4 regions of the Thauera sedimentorum genome follow, and region 2 is predicted to be linked to each of the others. Evidence: riboswitches for the same ligand, from Rfam matches in the RefSeq annotation. Region 2 holds a riboswitch; each other region holds the start of a gene.
The links. A riboswitch is a leader RNA that binds a small molecule or an ion and turns the genes downstream of it on or off. The one in region 2 is predicted to bind cobalamin.

Region 1 (4,891 bases), on a different contig from region 2:
GGCGTCATCGCTGACGCCTCGCCAGCAGGAAGAGGAAGACCGGCACGCCGATCAGCGCGGTCAGCACCCCCACCGGCAGTTGCAGCGGCGCGATCACGGTACGCGCGGCGGTGTCAGCAAGGGTGAGCAGCGCGCCGCCGGCCAGCATCACCGCGGGCAGCAGCAGACGCTGGTCGTTGCCGACGACGAAGCGCACCAGGTGCGGCACCACCAGGCCGACGAAGCCGACCGAGCCGACCAGGGTCACCGCCACCGCGGTGAGCAGCGAGGCGAGCACGTAGAGCAGGTAGCGCAGGCGGCGCACCTGCACGCCGAGCGCCTGCGCCGCGAGTTCGCCGCGCGCCAGCAGGTTGAGCTCCCGGGCGAAGGGCAGCGCGGCGAGCAGGCCGGCGGCCATCACCGCCAGCGCCGGCCACGGGCGGGTGGCGCCGGAGGCGTCGCCCATCAGCCAGAACAGCATGGACTGCACCCGGGTATCGGGGGCCAGCGCAAGCATCAGCGTGACCGCCGCGCCGCAGCCGGCGGCGACGATCACCCCGGTGAGCAGCAAGCGGGTCTGGGTCCATGAACCGTCGCCGTGCGCCAGACCGAACACCAGCAGCATGGCCGCCAGCGCCCCGCCGAAGGCGGCGCCGTCGACCAGCAGCGGCGCCAGACCGAACAGCATCGCCGCCAGGGCGCCGACCGCCGCGCCGCCGGAAATGCCGAGCACGTAGGGGTCGGCCAGCGGATTGCGCAGCAGCACCTGCATCAGCGCACCGGCCATCGCCAGCAGCCCGCCACAGGCATACACCGCCACCGCGCGCGGCAGGCGCAGTTCGCGCACCACGTCCGCGCCCATGCCCTGCCCGCCGCCGAACAGCGCGCCGAGCACTTCAAGGGCCGGGATGTCCAGCTCGCCGGCGGCCAGCGCCCATACTTGCGCCAGCACGCCGGCCAGCGCCAGTCCGGCGATCACCGCCCACGCACGCCGCCGCCCCGTGGACGGGACGGCATGCGAGGAATGCGGGTGGGCGGCGCTCACGTTAGCTTAGCGCGGGGCGTAGCGCACGCCGACGAAATAGCTGGCGCCGGGGGTCGCGTAACCCTTGGCCAGTTCGTACTGCTTGTCGAAGATGTTGTTCGCCCGCATTTCCACGCGCCAGTCCTGAGCCAGGCGGTAGTGTACATAGGCATCGACCACACCGTAGCTGCCGAGGCGATTGGTGTTGCCCGCGTCGTCGTAGCGATAGCCCTGGCCGTTCACGTCCACGCCGTAGGACCAGTTGCCGATGCGGTGATCCACCTTCAGGAAGGCCGCGTTGCTCGCCCTGCGCGCGAGACGGTTGCCGGTGGCCTCGTCATGCGCGCTGAGCCAGTCCACGCCAACCTGGACGCCGAGATTGCCCAGCTCCACCCGGTAGGCGAGCTCCACGCCCTTGAGCCGTGCCTCGTTCAGGTTGGCGGGCGGCCAGCCGCTGATCAGGTCGCGCACCTTGTTGTCGTAGTAGGTCGCATCCACCGTCTGGCGGCCGTCGTCCCAGCGCAGGCCGATCTCGCGGTTGAGCGCGCGCTCCGGCTTGAGGTCGGGGTTGCCGCCGCCGAAACCGGTATCCGGCCAGTAGAGCTGGTTGAAGGTGGGCGCGTTGAAGGCGGTGGCGATGCTGCCGCGCACGCTCCACTCCTGGTCGATGTCGTAGCCGTAGGCCAGCAGGCCGGTGGTCTTGCCACCGAACTGCGAGTTGTCGTCGCGCCGCACGTTGACCTGGATGTTGTGGGCGTCGAGCTTCGCCGACCAGCCGAGCGACCAGGCCTTGACCGTGCGCTCGTCGACGGTGAACGCCGTCGTGCCGTCCACCCTGCTCCTGACGTAGTCGAAGGCCGCCATCAGCACGCCCAGCGGCAGGTCGATGTCGTGCTGCCAGGAGAACTGATCCTGCGTCGTGTAGAACTCCGACGGCCGCGCCACCGTGGCCCGGTTGTCGAGCCGGTCGCGGCTGCGCGCCACCCGCAGGGTGCTCCGCCAGCCCTCGGAGAGCTGGTTGATGGCATAGACGCCGGCCGAATCGATACGCTTGTCGAGATAGGAGTCGAAGCTCAGGTTGGTGTCATACCAGTTGCGGCCATCCGACTGGTAGAGATTCACGCCGATCTCGTCGCGCTCGCGCAGGCCGAGCGCAAGATTGGCGCTCACGAAGGCGTTGCGGAAGCCGTCCCGGTCGGTGTCGTGAATACCCTCGTTGCGGGCGTCGAAGCCCCGCGTGCGGTCCTGCCCCAGGGTCAGGCTGTAGCGGAAGCGTTCGACGCCGCCGGCCAGCGAGGCATTCACCTGCCGGGTATCGTCGCTGCCGTATCCGGCGAACAGCTGCGGATGAAAACCGCTGCTGCCCTTGCGGGTGAACACCTGGATCACGCCGCCGATCGCCTCGGAGCCGTACAGCGCGCTGGCAGGGCCGCGCAGGACTTCGATGCGCTCGATCATCGCCAGCGGAATGGCTTCCAGCGTCGCCTGCCCGCTGGTCGCCGAGCCGACGCGCACGCCGTCGATCAGCAGCAGCACGTGGCGCGACTCGGTACCGCGGATGAAGAAACTGGAGTTCGAGCCCGGTCCGCCGTTGCTGGCCACGCGTACCCCGGGGACCGCACGCAGGACGTCGATCAGCGTCGACTGCCCGGCGCGCTCGATCTGCTCGCGCTCGATCACCTCGACGCTGGCCAGGACTTCGTCGGCGCGCTGCGCCTGGCGGGTTGCGGTCACCACTACGGCATCGGCGGTCTTCTCCGCGCTCGCCAAGGCCACGGAAGAACACGGAAACGCGGCGGCCAGCGCAAGGGCCACCGCGGAATAACGGATTTTCATTTGAGTCATGCTCCCTGTGCCACGCCGGGCGTCCCCGCACGCCGTGGCAATCGTCGAAACGATGCGCACACGAGGGGTATCGAGAGCAATATGGAACGCGCCCGTCGCCGCCACCCCGCGGCACATCCGCCAGTGCGTTCGAGGCCGGTATCCGGGCTCGTGAACTGTGCCGGCGCGGTCTTGCCGTCCGGACTCGGCGCATCGCCTTCCCGGGTCTCGATCAACCCAGTGGCCGTCTGATGCGCCTTGCGCTCACTTACCGTTGCGGGGGCAGCACAGGCATAGCGGCTGAGGGCCGCGCACCTGTTTCCCGTTTAACCCCTTGGCGTGGACCGCCGCGGGGCACCTGAAACGCGTTGCACCCTGAACGGGTGCGGGGCGGATAATAGCGCGTTCGTCACCACTTGTGCAGCGCGACATCACGCGCCACGCCCCTTCATGAGCATAGAACTGATACTCGGCGGCGCCCGCTCCGGCAAGAGCCGCCACGCCGAAACGCGCGCACAGGCCAGCGCTGCGGCGGTCACCGTCATCGCCACCGCGCAAGCCCTGGACGAGGAGATGGTCGCCCGCATCCGCCGCCACCAGAACGACCGTCCGTCAGCCTGGCGCACCGTCGAGACCCCCCGCGCCCTGGCCGCGACGCTGTCGCGCGAAGCCGCTCCCGGGCGCTGCCTGGTCGTCGATTGCCTCACCCTGTGGCTGGCCAATCTGCTGGACGGTGCCGAAAACCTGCCGCCCGGCGCGGACGCCAGCGCGCTGCCGCACTTCACCGAGGAGCGCGACGCCCTGCTCGCCACCCTGCCGCAACTGCCCGGCCACATCCTGCTGGTGTCCAACGAAGTCGGCCTCGGCCTGGTCCCCGAGCACCCGCTCGGCCGACTGTTCCGCGACGAGGCCGGACGGCTCAACCAGCAGGTCGCGCAACTAGCTGACACCGTCACCTTCGTCGCCGCGGGGCTGCCGCTCACGCTGAAGGCCCCCGGGTAGGAGCGGCCTTGGCCGCGATTGCGGCGTGCGGAGAACGAAAGCAGCATCACGGGCAAGCCCGCTCCTACCGTTGCCCCTACCATCGTCAAGGATGGTCCCGCCCGCCCCGTGCTACCCTTGCCGCCCCCGGACATCCACCGCCCTCACGAGACCCCGCCCGCCATGGACTTCCGCATCGCCACGCCCGACGCCGCGCTCGCCCCGCGCCTGCAGCAGCGCATCGACCAGAAGACCAAGCCGCCGGGCGCGCTCGGCCGCCTGGAGGCGCTGGCGCTGCAAATCGGGCTGGTGCAGGGCACCGAGGCGCCGGAGCTGCGCCAGCCGCACATCATGGTGTTCGCCGGCGACCACGGCGCCGCGCGCGCCGGGGTGTCGGCCTTTCCGCAAGACGTCACCTGGCAGATGGTGGAGAACTTTCTCGCCGGCGGCGCGGCGATCAACGTGTTCTGCCGGCAGATGAGCCTGGGCCTGACGGTGATCGACGCCGGGGTTAACCACGATTTCGGCCGCCGCCCCGGCCTGATCGACGCCAAGCTCGGCGCGGGCACGGTGAACTACCTCGAGCAGCCGGCGATGGACGCCGAGACCGTGCGCACCGCCCTCGCGCGCGGCCGCGAGCTGGCCCACGCGCTGGCCACCAACGGCTGCAACTGCGTGGGTTTCGGCGAGATGGGCATCGGCAACACCGCGGCCGCCTCGCTGATCACCCACTGCCTGACCGGCGAGGCGTTGGCCACCGTCACCGGCCGCGGCACCGGGCTGGACGACACCGGCCTCGCCCGCAAGCGCGCGCTGCTGGAGACCGCGCTGGCACGCGGCGGCCGCCCGGGCGACCCGCTACAGGTGCTCGCCGAGTACGGCGGCTTCGAGATCGCCATGATGGCCGGCGCCATGCTGGGCGCGGCCGAGCGCGGCATGCTGCTGCTGATCGACGGTTTCATCGTCACCGCCGCGCTGCTCGCCGCGCACGCCATCTCGCCCGCGCTGCTGCCCTACTGCGTATTCGCCCACCGCTCGCAGGAAGCCGGCCACCGCGTGCAGCTCGCCCACCTGGGCGCCGAA
Region 2 (4,891 bases):
CACGCAGTTGGAGTTGCGCATGCCGTGGCGCGCAATGCGTTCGCGCAGCGCCTCCCAGTCGAGCGCGCCGCCGCGCTCGACCTCGACGAAGCCGCCGCGCGACTCGGCCAGCAGCGCCAGGGTGTCGGCCGGCAGCACGCCGCGCGACCACAGGCTGCCCTCGTAGCTCGAATAGCGCCCGCGCTCCTCGGCCAGCTCGGTCGAGGCCAGGTAGGCGTGGTAGCACAGCGCCTCGGCGGAGACGTCGGCAAAGGCCACCGCCTCGTCGGACGCATAGGCCACGCCCATGCGGTGCAGGCAGTCGGCAAAGCCCATCATCCCCAGGCCCACCGGGCGGTGGCGCAGGTTGGAGGTGCGCGCCTTGGGGGTGGCGTAGTAGTTGATGTCGATGACGTTGTCGAGCAGGCGCATGGCGCTGCGCACCGTGCGCGCGAGCTTGTCGTGATCCAGCGTCCAGCGCCCGTCAGCGCCCTGCACCAGATGGGCCGGCAGGTTCACCGAACCGAGGTTGCACACCGCGGTCTCGTCGGCCGAGGTGTTCAGGGTGATCTCGGTGCACAGGTTGGAGCTATGCACCACGCCCACATGCTGCTGGGGCGAACGCACATTGCAGGCGTCCTTGAAGGTGATCCACGGATGCCCGGTCTCGAACAGCATGGTGAGCATCTTGCGCCACAGCTGCAGCGCGGGGATTTTCTTGAACAGCTTCAGCTCGCCGCGCGCGGCGCGCTCCTCGTAGCCCAAGTAGGCGGCCTCGAAATCGCGCCCGAAACGCTCATGCAGGTCGGGCACGTCCACCGGCGAGAACAGCGTCCATTCGCCGCCCTCCATCACCCGCTTCATGAACAGATCCGGAATCCAGTTGGCGGTGTTCATGTCGTGGGTGCGGCGGCGCTCGTCGCCGGTGTTCTTGCGCAGCTCGAGGAATTCCTCGATGTCCAGGTGCCAGCTCTCCAGGTAGGCACACACCGCCCCCTTGCGCTTGCCGCCCTGGTTCACCGCCACCGCGGTGTCGTTGACCACCTTGAGGAAGGGGATCACCCCCTGGCTCTTGCCGTTGGTGCCGCGGATCAGGCTGCCCAGCGCGCGCACCGGGGTCCAGTCGTTGCCCAGGCCGCCGGCGAACTTCTGCAGCAGGGCGTTTTCCTTGATCGCCTGGTAGATGCCTTCCAGGTCGTCGGCCACTGTGGTGAGGTAGCACGAAGACAGCTGCGAGTGCCGCGTGCCGCTGTTGAACAGCGTCGGCGTGCTGCTCATGAAGTCGAAGGTCGCGAGCAGGCGATAGAACTCGATGGCGCGCGCCTCGCGGTCGATCTCGTTGAGCGCCAGGCCCATCGCCACGCGCATGAAGAAGGTCTGTGGCAGCTCGATGCGGGTGTTGTCCACGTGCAGGAAGTAGCGGTCGTAGAGCGTCTGCAGGCCGAGGTAGTTGAAGCGCAGGTCGTTGGTCGCATCGAGCGCGGCAGCCAGGCGCGCCAGGTCGTACTCGCCCAGGCGCGGGTCGAGCAGCGCGGCTTCGATGCCGCGCTTGATCAGCGCAGGGAAGCACTCGGCGTAGCCGGCGACCATGTCTGCTTGGCTTGCCGCGCGGCCCAGCACTTCCGCACGCAGGCTGTCGAGCAGCAGGCGGGCAGCGACCTTGGCGTAGTCCGGCTCGCGCTCGATCAACGTGCGCGCGGCCAGCACCAGCGCCTGGCGCACCGCCGCCAGCGGCACGCCGTCGTAGAGGTTGGTCAGCGCGTGCTCGAGCACGGTGTCGGGCGACACGCCGCGCAAACCTTCGCAGGCTTCGACGCAGCGCGCGCGCAGCACCGCGCGCTCCAGCGGGATGCGGCGCTCGCCATCGACCGCATGCAGCAGCGGCTCGGCGGCCGCCTGCCCGCCACCGGCGGCGGCTTCGGCCGCGCGCTCGGCCGCGCGCCGTTCGCGGTACAGCACGTAGGCGCGCGCCACGTCGTGGCAGCCTTCGCGCATCAGCGCGAGTTCCACCTGGTCCTGGATGTCCTCGATGTGCACCGTGCCGCCGCCCGGCAGGCGGCGGGTGAGCGCCTGCACCACGGCGCTGGTCAGCCGGGCCACCAGGTCACGCACCCGCGCGGAGGCCCCGCCCTGCCCGCCTTCGACGGCGAGGAAGGCCTTGGTCATCGCCAGCGCGATCTTGTCGGCATTGAAGGGCACGATCGCACCGTTGCGGCGGATCACCTCAAAGGCGCGCGCCGCCTGTGCCAGCTCGGACGGCGGCGGGCCCTTGCGGGGGACGGAGGATTCGGTTTCGGTATGGCTGGCGACTGCCTGCATGCTTGCACTCCCGTAGCATCGGAAGCGGTATGCCGGCACGACGGGACGCACTGCGGACGGGGCCGCACGCTCCGCCATGGAGACACCCCGCCCCAGGTCAGAAAACCGGCCCGCGGATCGGGGCCGGAACGGCGTCGGCAGGTCTCCTGGCTCACGGGTCCTCGCCCGCCACCGGCCTTCCCGGAAGACGCAGCTTCCAGTGGCTCGAATCGGTGGCGGACTCGCCGTCTACAGTTGCGGGGGCAGCTCCGGCATCGGGGCGCGCATCGCTGTGCGCCCCTGACCGGATTCCCTCTTCATCCCTTGCGGGAACCGTCGCGATGGACAGTGTAGCGCCGTGCCGGCTTGCCGTACAAGCCGAACACACTATCTACAGCCCATTTTTCCAATGAACACACTACATTTAGTAGATAAAGCGGCGCGAATCTAAGCTCCGTGCCGCCGCGCTCAGCAAGTGGGTTCGGCCGGCTGGGGCACCGGCACCGGGCGACCGTCATAGCCGAGCGCGACCATCGTGAAGCGGCCACGGGTACACAGGCGACGCTGGCCGGTGAGCAACTCCTCCGCATGCATGATCACCTCCACGCTCATCGAGCTATTGCCCACCCGCAACACGCGGGCGGCCAGATCGACGATCTCGCCTTCGAGCACCGGCGCATGGAAATCGATGCGCTCAGACGCGGCCATGACCACCGGCATGCGTGCATGGCGCGCCGCGGCGACGAAAGCAGCCTTTCCGAGCCAGGCCAGCGCCTGGCCGCCGAACAAGGTGCCGAAGTGGTTGGTGTGCCCGGGAAAGACCATCTCCACCATCGATGAAACGGGACCGATGCCTTCGGGCCCGGGCGACGCCAACTCCACCGCATTCGGCCGCGCCCGTTCCCCTCCCACCGCAACCAGCGTGAACCGGCCGCCCAGGCTGTCATGACGCTCACCGGTCGCAAGGTCCTCGGCGATCACCCGAACCTCCACGTCCACCGAGCGCGTACCGCGCCGCACCACCTCACCCGCCAGTTCGACCAGTCGCCCTTGCGCGACCGGTGAGCGGAAATCGATCTGCCCGCTGCACGCGGTAACCATCGGCCGGCGGGTGGCGCGCGTGGCCACAAGGAAGGCGAGCTTGTCCATCATGGACAGCGCCGCTCCACCGAACAGCGTGCCGTGGTGATTGGCCTGCTCGGGAAACACCATGTCGACCATCAGGGTCGGCGTGGCCGAACCGTGGGCATCTTCCGGGAAAGTGTGACGATTGTCGTCGGCCGTCCCCACGACGGCCATGAACCCTTGCTGTTGCATGCGCATCTCCTGTGTGCATGGGACAGGAGGAGGCACGCTCAGAGGGGGGCGGACCGGTGGCGCCGGCGCCCGCGCGACGCATCCGCCGGGTCGACGACCTGGCAACATGACATTCACGCTCCTCCGGGGACACCCCGCCCCTGTCAGGATTGATTGACGTTGCACACGGCAGGTCTCCTGGCTCGCGGGTCATCGCGTCGCGCCAGCCTTCCCGGCAGAATCGCCAGTGGCATGGATTTGGCACGCAGCTCGCCGCTCACAGTTGCGGGGGCAGCTCCGGATTCAATGCGCCAGGCACGTCACCGGATTCCCTTTTAATCGCGGTCGGCATTCCGACCAGCAAACCGTAGGCGGTGCGCAGCTTAGCCGGCGCGCCAAAGGCATGTCAAACGGGCGTCACCCACGGTCCTCAGTACGGCTGGCCGAACAGCAGGTAGTAGCGCGGCTCGCCCACCCGCGATGCGTAGGCCATGCCCACGTAGAGCGGCCCCAGCACGGTGTCGGCGCCGAGAAACAGCGACATCGAGCTGCGCGAACCGGGAGAGGCCGCGTCCAGGGCATAGTTGCGCAGGTTTCCCCACTCCACCGTGCCGCCGAGATACACGCCACGTCCGAGCGCCTCGGGGAGGGTCGAGATGCGCCGGTAGTAGGAGGCGCTCGCCAGCACCACCTGGTCGGCGGCCAGTTCGCCGTAACGGTAGCCGGACAGGCGGAACAGGCCGCCCAGGGTGTAGCGTCCCGCGGAAGGCAGTTCGCGATCCGGGCTGCCGGCCACGGTGAGGCCCAGCATCAGGGTGTGGGGACCGCCGGAGCCCGCCCAGGACGCGTCGAACTCCGCATAGCGGTAGTCGAGATCGCTGCCGAAACGCCCGTCGTGCCACTCGCCGAGCAGGCGGGCGCTGTAGCCCCGGCGCGGAAAGAACGGGCTGTCGAGGCGATCGAGCACCGCGCTCAGGCGCAGCTTGCCCTGCGCCACCGACTGACCGGGATAGACCGCCGCGCCGCTGACGATGTCGGCCTTCTCGCGCCCGCGATGCAAGCCGACGCGCAGTTCGCCCCATGCGCCGGCCTCGTAGCCCAGATCCAGCCCCGCGCTGCGCTCGCGCACGCGGAAATCCGCCACCTTGCGGCCATCCTGGAAGACCGGCACGGTGCGGCTGCCGGCCTGCAGCACCGGGGCGAGGAACCATTGGCTCTTCAGGCCCAGCGGCTGGAACAGCTCCCCACGCAGGCGGTTGGTGGTGCCGACCTGCAGGTCGACGTTGAGCCGCCCCTCCCAGTCGTTGATCCAGCGCCG
Region 3 (4,891 bases), on a different contig from region 2:
CCGCGGGTTCTTGGCGCGGATGCGCAGCACCGCACCGTGGGCGATCACGCAGTACAGGCACTGCCCGGCGCCCGAGGTGGCCACCACGATCATCTCGCGCTCGGCCTTGGTGAGGCCGACATCCTTCTCCATCAGCGCGTCGTGATAGTCGAAGAAGGCGCGGAACTCGGCCGGGCGGTGCGCGAGCATCAGGAATACGTTGGGAATGAAGCCGGCCTTTTCCTGAACGCCGAGGATGCGGTTGCGCAGGTCTTCGGGCAGGGCGTTGAGGTCGGGCACCGCGAAGCGGCTGATCTTGTCGGTCATGCTGGTCTCCTTGAAACGGTTGTCGTCGTATTGCGTGTCGAATATCTGCCTGCGGCTCAGCGGTTCACATCCACCACCACGCGGCCGCGCACCTGGCCGGCCATCAGGCGGCCGGCGGTGTCGATCACCTCGCTCAGGCCGATCTCGCTGGTGATCAGCTCAAGCTTGGCCACATCCAGGTCGCGCCCCAGGCGCTGCCAGGCCTCCAGGCGCTCGGCGCGCGGCGCCATCACGCTGTCGATGCCGGCCAGCGTCACACCGCGCAGGATGAAGGGCGCCACCGTGGAGGGGAAATCCATGCCCTGCGCCAGCCCGCAGGCAGTGACGGTGCCGCGGTAGCGGGTGCTGGCGCACACGTTGGCGAGCGTGTGGCTGCCCACGGTGTCCACCGCACCGGCCCAGCGCTCGCGCGCCAGCGGCTTGCCCGGGGCGTTGAGGGTGGCGCGGTCGATGATCTCCGCGGCGCCCAGGGTCTTGAGGAAGTCGGCCTCGTCCGGCCGGCCGGTGGAGGCCACCACGGTGTAGCCCAGCTTGGCCAGCACGGCCACCGCCACGCTACCCACCCCGCCGTTGGCGCCGGTCACCAGAATCTCGCCCTGGTCCGGGGTCACGCCGTGGCGTTCGAGCGCCATCACGCACAGCATCGCGGTATAGCCCGCGGTGCCTATGGCCATCGCCTGGCGGGCGGTGAATGCGGACGGCAGCGGTACCAGCCAGTCGCCCTTGAGGCGGGCGCGCTGGGCGAGGCCGCCCCAATGACCTTCGCCCACGCCCCAGCCGTTGAGCACCACCGCATCGCCCACGGCGACGTCCGGGTGGCTGCTGGCTTCCACCGTGCCGGCCAGGTCGATGCCGGGCACCATCGGGAACTTGCGCACCACCGGGCCCTTGCCGGTGATCGCCAGGCCGTCCTTGTAGTTCAGCGTCGAGTAGGCCACACGCACGGTGACGTCGCCTTCCGGCAGCGCGTCGTCGGCCAGCTCGGTGAGTTGTGCGCGGTAACCGGCGTCGTCCTTCTCAATCAGGATTGCCTTGAACATGTCCATCTCCTCCATGTGGTTCTAGACCGGTCGTCTAGAAATACTCGTAAAAAGAATCAGCGCGGCAGGCCGGCGAGGAAGCCGGCGGCGAACTGCCGCAGTGGCGCCTCGCTGCGCGCGAGCTTGGCGCGCAAGACCGCACCCTCCCAGCCAATCCAGAAGAAGGCCGCGAGGGCCTCGCAGTCCGCATGCGGCGCGATCTCTCCCGCCTTGCGGGCCTCATGCAGACAGGCGGCCAGGCGCGCCTGCCAGTCCTCGAAAACCTCCTCCAGGCGGGCCCTGTAGGCCTCGGGCAGCACCGCCATCTCCTGGCCGAGGTTGCCGATCAGGCAGCCGCGGCGGAATTCGTAGCGCGCCATGCCGCCGCAGGCGTCGTCCACGAAGGCTTGCACGCGCGCCAGCGGCGGGCGCGAGGCATCGAAAAAGCAGCGGTTGAGCTTGCGCGCGAAGTAGGCGGCGTACTGGTCGATGACCGCGCGGCCGAAGGCTTCCTTGTTGTCGAAGTAGTGATAGAAGGAGCCCTTGGGCACGCCCACGCGGCGCAGCACCTCGTCGATGCCGGTGGCGGCGAAGCCCTTCTCGGTGAGCACCTCGGTGCCGCAGCGCACCAGCGCCTCGCGGGTATCGAGGCGGTCGTCGATGCGTTTCGGGGGGCGGCCGGGACGGCGGCGCAGGGCGGGGGGCGCTTCCATGGGCTGAATATTAGACCGCTCGTCTAGAAAAATGCAAGACCGTCGCCCGCCGTTCGCCCAAGGCTCCCCGAACAGATTGCCCGACGCGAGGCGCTTGCCGTATATTGCGCACTGCATCGATCAGGAGCCCCGTCGCGCATCCGCGCTCCGGGGTGAAACGGGAAGTCCGGTGACGCCGGCGCACAACGCGCCCGCCATTCCGGCGCAGCCCCCGCTGCTGTAAGCCTGACGGAGCCGCCACACACGCCACTGGGCCCTCGCGCCCGGGAAGGCGGCGGCCTCCGGACGACGGCGAGCCAGAAGACCGACCCGATCGACGACAAGGTAGGTGCCCCGGGGTGTGGGCGATTCACCGACTGGTCCGTGGGCGCCTCAGCCCGAGCATTCGCCAGCCGCAGTGCAGGGCAGCCGTCCGTAACGGTCCTGCCCGACGTGTTTCGTCCTTCCCCGCCCGGCACCTTCGACATGAACACTCGGAGCGCCGACCATGGACGAGGACAAGAAGCACAGCCACAACGAGCGCATGCAGCGCAAAAAGGACGTCGTCGACGCCGCCATCGCACGCGCCCAGGAAGAACGCGGCATCGTCATCCTGATCACCGGCAACGGCAAGGGCAAGACCACCTCGGCCTTCGGCACCCTGTACCGCGCACTCGGCCACGGCCAGCGCACCGGCGTGGTGCAGTTCATCAAGGGCACCCAGGCCACCGGCGAGGTCACCTTCCTGCAGCAGAGCCCGGCCGGCGCCGGCGTGCAATACCACGCCATGGCCACCGGCTTCACCTGGAACACCCAGAACTGGGACGCCGACAAGCGCGCTGCCGACGAGGCATGGGCGCAGGCCGCGCGCATGCTGCGCGACCCGGCGGTGAACCTGGTGCTGCTCGACGAGCTCACCTACATGCTGAAGTACAACTACCTCGACACCGCCGAGGTGCTGGCTGCGATCGCGAACCGCCCGCCGATGCAGACCGTGATCGTCACTGGCCGCGCCGCCAAGCCCGAGCTGGTCGAGCTGGCCGACACGGTAAGCGAGATCGCCGACCGCAAACACGCCTTCAAGGCCGGCGTGAAGGCCCAGGCCGGCATCGACTTCTGATGCGCCACCGGCTCGCCGCCCTGCTGCTGGCTGCCGCGCCGCTCGCTGCGGCGGCAGCCGGCCCGCTGCCGCGGGTGATGTCCACCAATCTGTGCGCCGACGTGCTGCTGCTCTCGCTCGCCGACCCGGCGCAGATCGTCTCGGTGTCCCTGAAAAGCCAGGACCCGGCGCGCTCCTCGCTCGCCGCGCGCGCCGCGCACTTCGCCGCCAACAGCGGCAGCGCCGAGGAAGTGATCGCCGCACGGCCCGACGTGGTGCTCGCCTCGCGACGCTGGCAGGCACGCCACCAGCAGGCGCTGTTCGCCCGCCACGGCATTGCGATCGTCACCGTGCCCTTCCCCAACGACTGGGACGGCATCTTCGCCAGCACGCGCAAGGTGGGCGAGGCCATCGGCCGCGGCGCCGCCGCCGAGGCCCTGGTCGGCGAGGTGCAGGCACGGCTGGCCGCCCTGCGGGGCGACGCTACACGCCCGAGCGCGCTCTACCTGCGCCCCAATGGCGGCACCGCCGGCGCCGGCACCCATGTGGACGCGGTGCTGCAGGCCGCCGGCCTCGCCAACCACGCCGCCGCGAACGGGCGCCAGGGCTGGGGCCGCGCCGCGCTGGAAGAGGTGGTCGCCAACCCGCCCGAACTTCTGGTCACCAGCCAGATGGTGCACGACGGCGCCTACGCGCGCGCCGGCTTGAGCCGCCATCCGCAGATGCGGGAGGTGGCCGCCACCCGCCCGACGCTGGCGCTCACCCACAACGACTGGGGCTGCAGCAACTGGCAGCTGGTCGAGGCCGCCGAAGAGCTCGCCGCCGGCCTGCGCCGCGTAACCTCCAAGGAGGCGCACCGATGAGCGCTGCGCCGGGCCGCCCCAAGCAGCGCTCGCTCCCGCCTGGCGGGACGGCGCGCAGCGCCAAGGGTGCCCAATGAGCAGCGCCCGCTTGAACGGCGCCCTGCTCGCCGCGCTGGCGCTGCTCGCGCTGGCCTCGCTCGCCATCGGCCCGGTGCCGCTCGGCCTCGCCGACATCGCCGGCGCCCTGCTGCCGGGCGGCGACACGGTCGCCGACGAACTGCTGCAGCGCCGTCACACCATCGTCGCCGAGATCCGCCTGCCGCGCGTGCTGCTCGCCATCCTGGTCGGCGCCTCGCTGGGCATGGCCGGCGCCGCGCTGCAGGGCCTGCTGCGCAATCCGCTCGCCGAGCCCGGCCTGCTGGGAGTGAGCGCCAGCGCCAGCCTGGGCGCGGTGCTGTGCCTGTACTTCGGCTTCGCCGCGATCAACATCTGGCTGCTGCCGGCCGCGGCGATGGGCTGCGCCGCGCTCGCCACCGCGGTGCTCTACCTGGTCGCGCGCCGCGGCGCGGGCAACCTCACGCTGATCCTCGCCGGGGTCGCGCTGTCCTCGCTCGCCGCCGCGCTCACTTCGCTGGCGATCAACCTCGCCCCCAACCCCACCGACGTGCAGGACATCGTGCTGTGGCTGCTCGGCTCGCTGGCCGACCGCAGCTTCGACGAAATCCGCCTGGCACTGCCCTTCGTGCTCACCGGCCTCGCCCTGCTGCTGTCCTGCGCGCGCTCGCTCGACGCCCTGACGCTGGGCGAGGACGAGGCCGCCAGCCTGGGCGTGAGCCTCGCCCGCCTGCGCGCGCGGGTGGTGCTCGGCACCGCCCTGTGCGTGGGCGCCAGCGTCGCCGTGACCGGGGCGATCGGCTTCGTCGGCCTGGTGGTGCCGCACATGCTGCGCCGCGCGGTGGGCTACCACCCAGC
Region 4 (4,891 bases), on a different contig from region 2:
GCCGCGCCCACTTCGTCGGCGACGTGTTCGCGCATGCCGGCTTCGAGCTGGTGGAGAGCGCGCCGCGCATCCGCCACATCCGCCCCGGCGAGGAGTACGAGGATCTGCTCACCGCGGTCGACCGGCTGCAGCCGGACGTGGTGTTCTCGCTCGACCGCACCGATGCCCAGCAATGCAACGCCCTGCTCGGCCTGCTGCCGGTGCCGGTGATCCACCTCGTCGGGGAGAATTTCTTCCAGCCGGGCGCGCGCGTGCTGGCCGGGCTGGCGGAACTGGCCGACAAGGCGGGCCGATAGGCGCTATGTTGACAGCGAAACCATGTCCCTGGTCCCGCCACACCGAGAGCAAGCATGTCCCTGCCTGAACTTGCCAGCGCCCGTCCGGGGCCGCAACCCGGTCATGTCTACCTGGTCGGCGCCGGCCCCGGCGACCCGGAGTTGCTCACCCTGCGCGGCGCGCGCCTGGTGGCCGGTGCCGAGGTGGTGGTGTACGACAATCTGGTCAGTCCGCTCATCGTCGAGCTCGCGCCCGCTGCGGCCGCGCGCATCTACGTCGGCAAGAAGGCCGCCGACCACACCCTGCCGCAGGACGAGATCAACGCCCTGCTGGTGCGTCATGCGCGCGCCGGGCGGCGGGTGGTGCGGCTGAAGGGCGGCGACCCCTTCATCTTCGGGCGCGGCGGTGAGGAGATGGAGACGCTGATGGCCGCGGGGATCACCGTGGAGGTGGTGCCCGGCGTGACTGCGGCGGCGGGCATCGCCGCCTACGCCGGCATCCCGCTCACCCACCGCGACCATGCGCAGTCGGTGGTGTTCGCCACCGGCTTCCTCAAGGACGGCGCGCTGGAGCTGGACTGGCCGATGCTCGCCCGCCCCAATCAGACCCTGGTGATCTACATGGGCATCTCGCGCCTGGGCGAGATCTGCGCCCGCCTGGTCGAACACGGCCTGCCGGCGAGCACGCCGGCAGGCGTCATCGAGCGCGGCACCACCGCACAGCAGCGCGTGGCGGTGGCTACGCTGGCCGACCTGGCCGGGCAGGTCGCGCGGGCCGGCATCCGTCCGCCCGCGCTCACCGTAGTGGGCGGGGTGGTGGGCCTGTACCCGCGCCTGGCCTGGTTCCAGCCGGACGCGGGCGAGCCGCCGGCACACCCGCCGCACGCCGGCTGCAGCGCCATCCACCGCGGGGAGGCCGCCGATGACTGAACGCTGCCCGGCGCTCTTCGTCGCCGCTCCCGCCTCCGGCCAGGGCAAGACCACGGTCACCGCCGCGCTCGCCCGCCTGCACGCCCGCCAGGGGCGGCGGGTGCGGGTGTTCAAGTGCGGCCCGGACTTCCTCGACCCGCAGATCCACGCGGTGGCCAGCGGCGCACCGGTGTACAACCTGGATCTGGGCATGTGCGGCGAACAGGATGCCGCCTGGCGGCTGCACGCCGCGGCGCGCGAGGCCGACCTGATCCTGGTCGAAGGCGTCATGGGCCTGTACGACGGCGGACCCTCGGGAGCCGACATCGCCCAGCGCTTCGGCATCCCGGTGATGGCGGTGATCGACGCCAGCGCGATGGCGCAGACCTTCGGCGCGGTGGCCTACGGGCTGGCGCATTACCGGCCCGGCCTGCCGTTCTCCGGCGTACTTGCCAACCGGGTGGGCAGCGCGCGCCACGCCGACATGCTGCGCGCGGCGCTGCCGGACGGCATGCGCTGGTACGGCGCGGTGCCGCGCGAAGCCGGCGCGGCCCTGCCCGAGCGCCATCTCGGCCTGCTGCAGGCCGCCGAGATCGCCGATCTGGCCGAGCGCCTGGACCGCATGGCCGACGCGCTGGCCGCCACCGGCGCGGGCGAACTGCCGCCGCCGGTCGACTTCGCCCCGGTGGCCGCGCCCGCGCCGGCGCCGCTGCTCGCCGGGCGCACCGTGGCAGTGGCGCGCGATGCGGCCTACGGCTTCATCTACCCGGCCAACCTCGACACGCTCACCGCGCTCGGCGCGCGTCTGGCCTTCTTCTCGCCGCTGGCCGGCGAGCGCCTGCCGGAATGCGATGCGGTCTGGCTGCCCGGCGGCTATCCGGAACTGCACGGTGAGCGTCTGGCCGCGAATACCGGCTTCTGGACCGACCTGCGCGCGCATGTGGACGCCGGCAAGCCCTTGCTGGCCGAGTGCGGCGGCATGATGAGCCTGTTCGATGCGGTGGTGGACAAGGCCGGCGTGACGCATGCCTTCGGCGGCCTGCTGCCCGGCCGCGCGGTGATGCAGCCGCGTTTGGCGGCGCTCGGCATGCAGGAGGCCGAACTGCCGGAAGGCCGCCTGACCGGTCACACCTTCCATTACTCCAAGACCGAGACAGCGCTCGCGCCGCTCTGCCGCGCGCAGCGCCCGGACGGCGGCGAGGGCGAGGCGATCTACCGCCGCGGCCGGCTCACCGCCTCCTACGTGCATTTCTATTTCCCGTCCGCGCCGGAGGTGGCCGCCCGCCTGCTGACGAACTGATCTTTCACCGTTTCGAGGTGCCCGCGCATGACGCGCGGGAGAATCGGGAAGGCGGTGCGATTCCGCCACGTGCCCAGCGCCGTGTTGGGGACCGTCCGGGCAAGCGCAAGCAGCCACTGGCCGAACAGGCCGGGAAGGCGTCCGGACGGGACGAACCTCAGTCGGAAGACCGGCCTCGAGACGCGACCCGCAGCGGCGTGGAAAGCCGCTGTCCACGTGGACTGTCCGAACGGATTGTCCACCGCGCGTAGGAGCGGGCTTGCCCGCGATAGGGTGGTTCCGGATGCAAATGAAGCCGCATCGCGGGCAAGCCCGCTCCTACCGCTGCTCTTACCAAGGGGACTACGATGAGCAGCCCATTGCAGCAGATCCAGACCCATCCCGCCTTCGACGACGCCGAGCGCGCCGCGGTGTACCGGGCCATCTTCACCCGCCGTGACGTGCGCGGCGAGTTCCTCCCCGACCCGGTGCCGGACGAGGTGCTGGCGCGCATCCTCGCCGCCGCCCACCATGCGCCCTCGGTCGGCTTCATGCAGCCGTGGGACTTCGTCGTGGTGCGTTCGCCCGAGGTCAAACGGCGGGTGCATGCGGCCTTCACGGAGGCGCACGCGGAAGCCGCCCTGATGTTCGAGGGCGAGCAGCGCACCACCTACCGCAAGCTCAAGCTCGAAGGCATCCTCGAAGCACCGGTGAACCTGTGCCTGACCTGCGACCGCGAACGCCACGGTCCGGTGGTGGTGGGGCGCACCCACATCAAGACCATGGATCTGTACAGCACGGTGTGCGCGGTGCAGAACCTGTGGCTCGCCGCGCGCGCCGAAGGTCTGGGGGTGGGCTGGGTGAGCATCTTCCACCAGCGCGCGCTGCGCGAGGCGCTCGGCATCCCCGCCGGCATCACCCCGGTGGCCTACCTGTGCATCGGCCACGTCAGCCACTTCTACCGCAAGCCAGAACTGGAAGCTGCCGGCTGGCTGCCGCGCCTGCCGATCGAGCAGCTGCTGCACTTCGACCGCTGGCAGGGCGCGGCGGGCGAAGCGGACGAGGCGCTGGTCGACGCGGTGCGCGACACGCAGGCGGTACTTGCCGCGGGCGGGCCGCTGGGCTGAAGCGGAGGGCGTGTGTCGTAGGAGCGGCCTTGGCCGCGATGCGGCGGCGGTTTCCTTGCCGGCCGCATCGTGGGCAAGCCCGCTCCTGCCCTGTGCGCCCGCTCAGTAGAGCGGTGCCGGCTCCGGCAGGCGTGGCAGTTCGGCGGGCAGGGCGTGCTCCTGTCCGCCGATGAAGGCCGCTGCGGCGCTTACCACGCCGTGGTCGCGCAGGATGCGGTGATGGCCCAGGTCCCAGGTTCGGATCAGGCGGGCTGTGGGCATGCGCGCGGTGAGGCGCTGGCTGTGCTCGAAGGGGACGTCCGGGTCGGCCGCATCATGTACGAAGAGCGCCGGGATGCGCACCTGCGCCAGTTCCTCGCTGCGGTCGATCTCGGCGAAACGCAGGCCGTAGCGGCGCTCCAGGCGCTCGCGCATGGCCTCGCGCACCCGTGCACTGATGCCGAGCAGACGGGCGAAGTGGTGGGCGTATTCGTTCATCGATGCGGGCGGGGCGACGAACACCGCGCGCTCCAGCACCAGGCCGCGGCGCAGTGCGAGCGCCAGCACGCCAGCGCCCAGCGAGTGGCCGACCGCCGCGCTGAACGGTCCATGGGTGCGCACCACCGCTTCGAGGGCGCGCAGCATGTCCGGTAGCGCCACCGCGCCGCCGCCGCTGGCGCCGTGGCCCGGCTGGTCGTACCACACCACACGATGGCCGCGGGCGAGCAGCGGCTCGACGAAGCTGCCCATCTGCACCGCGCGCCCGCCCCAGCCGTGCGCCAGCAGCACGGCCGGCGCGTCGGCCGGACCGGCCTGCCATACCGCGATCTCGCGTCCATCGGCGCTCACCGTGTCACGCCGCGCGGCGACCGTCACGCTGCGACGCCCGGCATAGCGCGGCGGGCGGGTGAACAGACGCTCGGCCTGTCGTACCGCGAGACCCGGGAGGAGGCGGGAGAGGGTGCCGAAATAGGCGCGCAGCAGGGCATGCAGGGAAGTGTTCAGCACGACCGTGCTATTTCTGGGCGAGGCGAAAGCGGTGCTCATGGTGGTACTCCGGGCAGCTCAGGGGGTGGGTGAAGCCGCGGCAATCAGCCGTGCGAAGGCCGCGCGCGCGTGCGCGGCCGCGGTGTCGCGGTGCATCAGCCGCTTCTGGTGGTAGTAGGCGAAGACGATGCCGAGCAGATCGAAGACGATCTGACCGACGTCGAGGTCGGCGCGCAGGTGGCCTTCGCCGATGGCCAGTTCGACCGCACGGGCCATGGACTGCTCGAGCCGCGTGTAGTGGCCGACCACCGCGTCGTGCATCGGGCCGGGCTTGT

Region 1: linked by a shared signal. The riboswitch ahead of IAI53_RS10000 (TonB-dependent receptor domain-containing protein) and the one ahead of IAI53_RS03815 (ribonucleoside-diphosphate reductase subunit alpha) in region 2 are both predicted to bind cobalamin.
Region 3: linked by a shared signal. The riboswitch ahead of cobO (cob(I)yrinic acid a,c-diamide adenosyltransferase) and the one ahead of IAI53_RS03815 (ribonucleoside-diphosphate reductase subunit alpha) in region 2 are both predicted to bind cobalamin.
Region 4: linked by a shared signal. The riboswitch ahead of bluB (5,6-dimethylbenzimidazole synthase) and the one ahead of IAI53_RS03815 (ribonucleoside-diphosphate reductase subunit alpha) in region 2 are both predicted to bind cobalamin.

What each region holds. Positions count from the first base shown of each region.
Region 1 covers NZ_JACTAH010000002.1:53,205-58,095, forward strand. The annotation lists gene IAI53_RS09990 (ABC transporter ATP-binding protein) at 1-8, opposite strand, end outside; gene IAI53_RS09995 (FecCD family ABC transporter permease) at 5-958, opposite strand; gene IAI53_RS10000 (TonB-dependent receptor domain-containing protein) at 1,031-2,839, opposite strand; cobalamin riboswitch at 2,965-3,204, opposite strand; gene cobU (bifunctional adenosylcobinamide kinase/adenosylcobinamide-phosphate guanylyltransferase) at 3,278-3,829, shown strand; gene cobT (nicotinate-nucleotide--dimethylbenzimidazole phosphoribosyltransferase) at 3,992-4,891, shown strand, end outside.
Region 2 covers NZ_JACTAH010000001.1:851,894-856,784, reverse strand. The annotation lists gene IAI53_RS03815 (ribonucleoside-diphosphate reductase subunit alpha) at 1-2,298, opposite strand, end outside; cobalamin riboswitch at 2,418-2,630, opposite strand; gene IAI53_RS03810 (acyl-CoA thioesterase) at 2,746-3,600, opposite strand; cobalamin riboswitch at 3,745-3,958, opposite strand; gene IAI53_RS03805 (patatin-like phospholipase family protein) at 4,004-4,891, opposite strand, start outside.
Region 3 covers NZ_JACTAH010000002.1:751,391-756,281, reverse strand. The annotation lists gene IAI53_RS13335 (peroxidase-related enzyme) at 1-306, opposite strand, end outside; gene acuI (acrylyl-CoA reductase (NADPH)) at 363-1,346, opposite strand; gene acuR (acrylate utilization transcriptional regulator AcuR) at 1,403-2,038, opposite strand; cobalamin riboswitch at 2,144-2,365, shown strand; gene cobO (cob(I)yrinic acid a,c-diamide adenosyltransferase) at 2,526-3,137, shown strand; gene IAI53_RS13315 (ABC transporter substrate-binding protein) at 3,137-3,979, shown strand; gene IAI53_RS13310 (FecCD family ABC transporter permease) at 4,053-4,891, shown strand, end outside.
Region 4 covers NZ_JACTAH010000002.1:47,024-51,914, reverse strand. The annotation lists gene IAI53_RS09985 (ABC transporter substrate-binding protein) at 1-296, shown strand, start outside; gene cobA (uroporphyrinogen-III C-methyltransferase) at 351-1,205, shown strand; gene IAI53_RS09975 (cobyrinic acid a,c-diamide synthase CobB) at 1,198-2,484, shown strand; cobalamin riboswitch at 2,483-2,676, shown strand; gene bluB (5,6-dimethylbenzimidazole synthase) at 2,832-3,590, shown strand; gene IAI53_RS09965 (alpha/beta fold hydrolase) at 3,693-4,616, opposite strand; gene IAI53_RS09960 (TetR/AcrR family transcriptional regulator) at 4,635-4,891, opposite strand, start outside.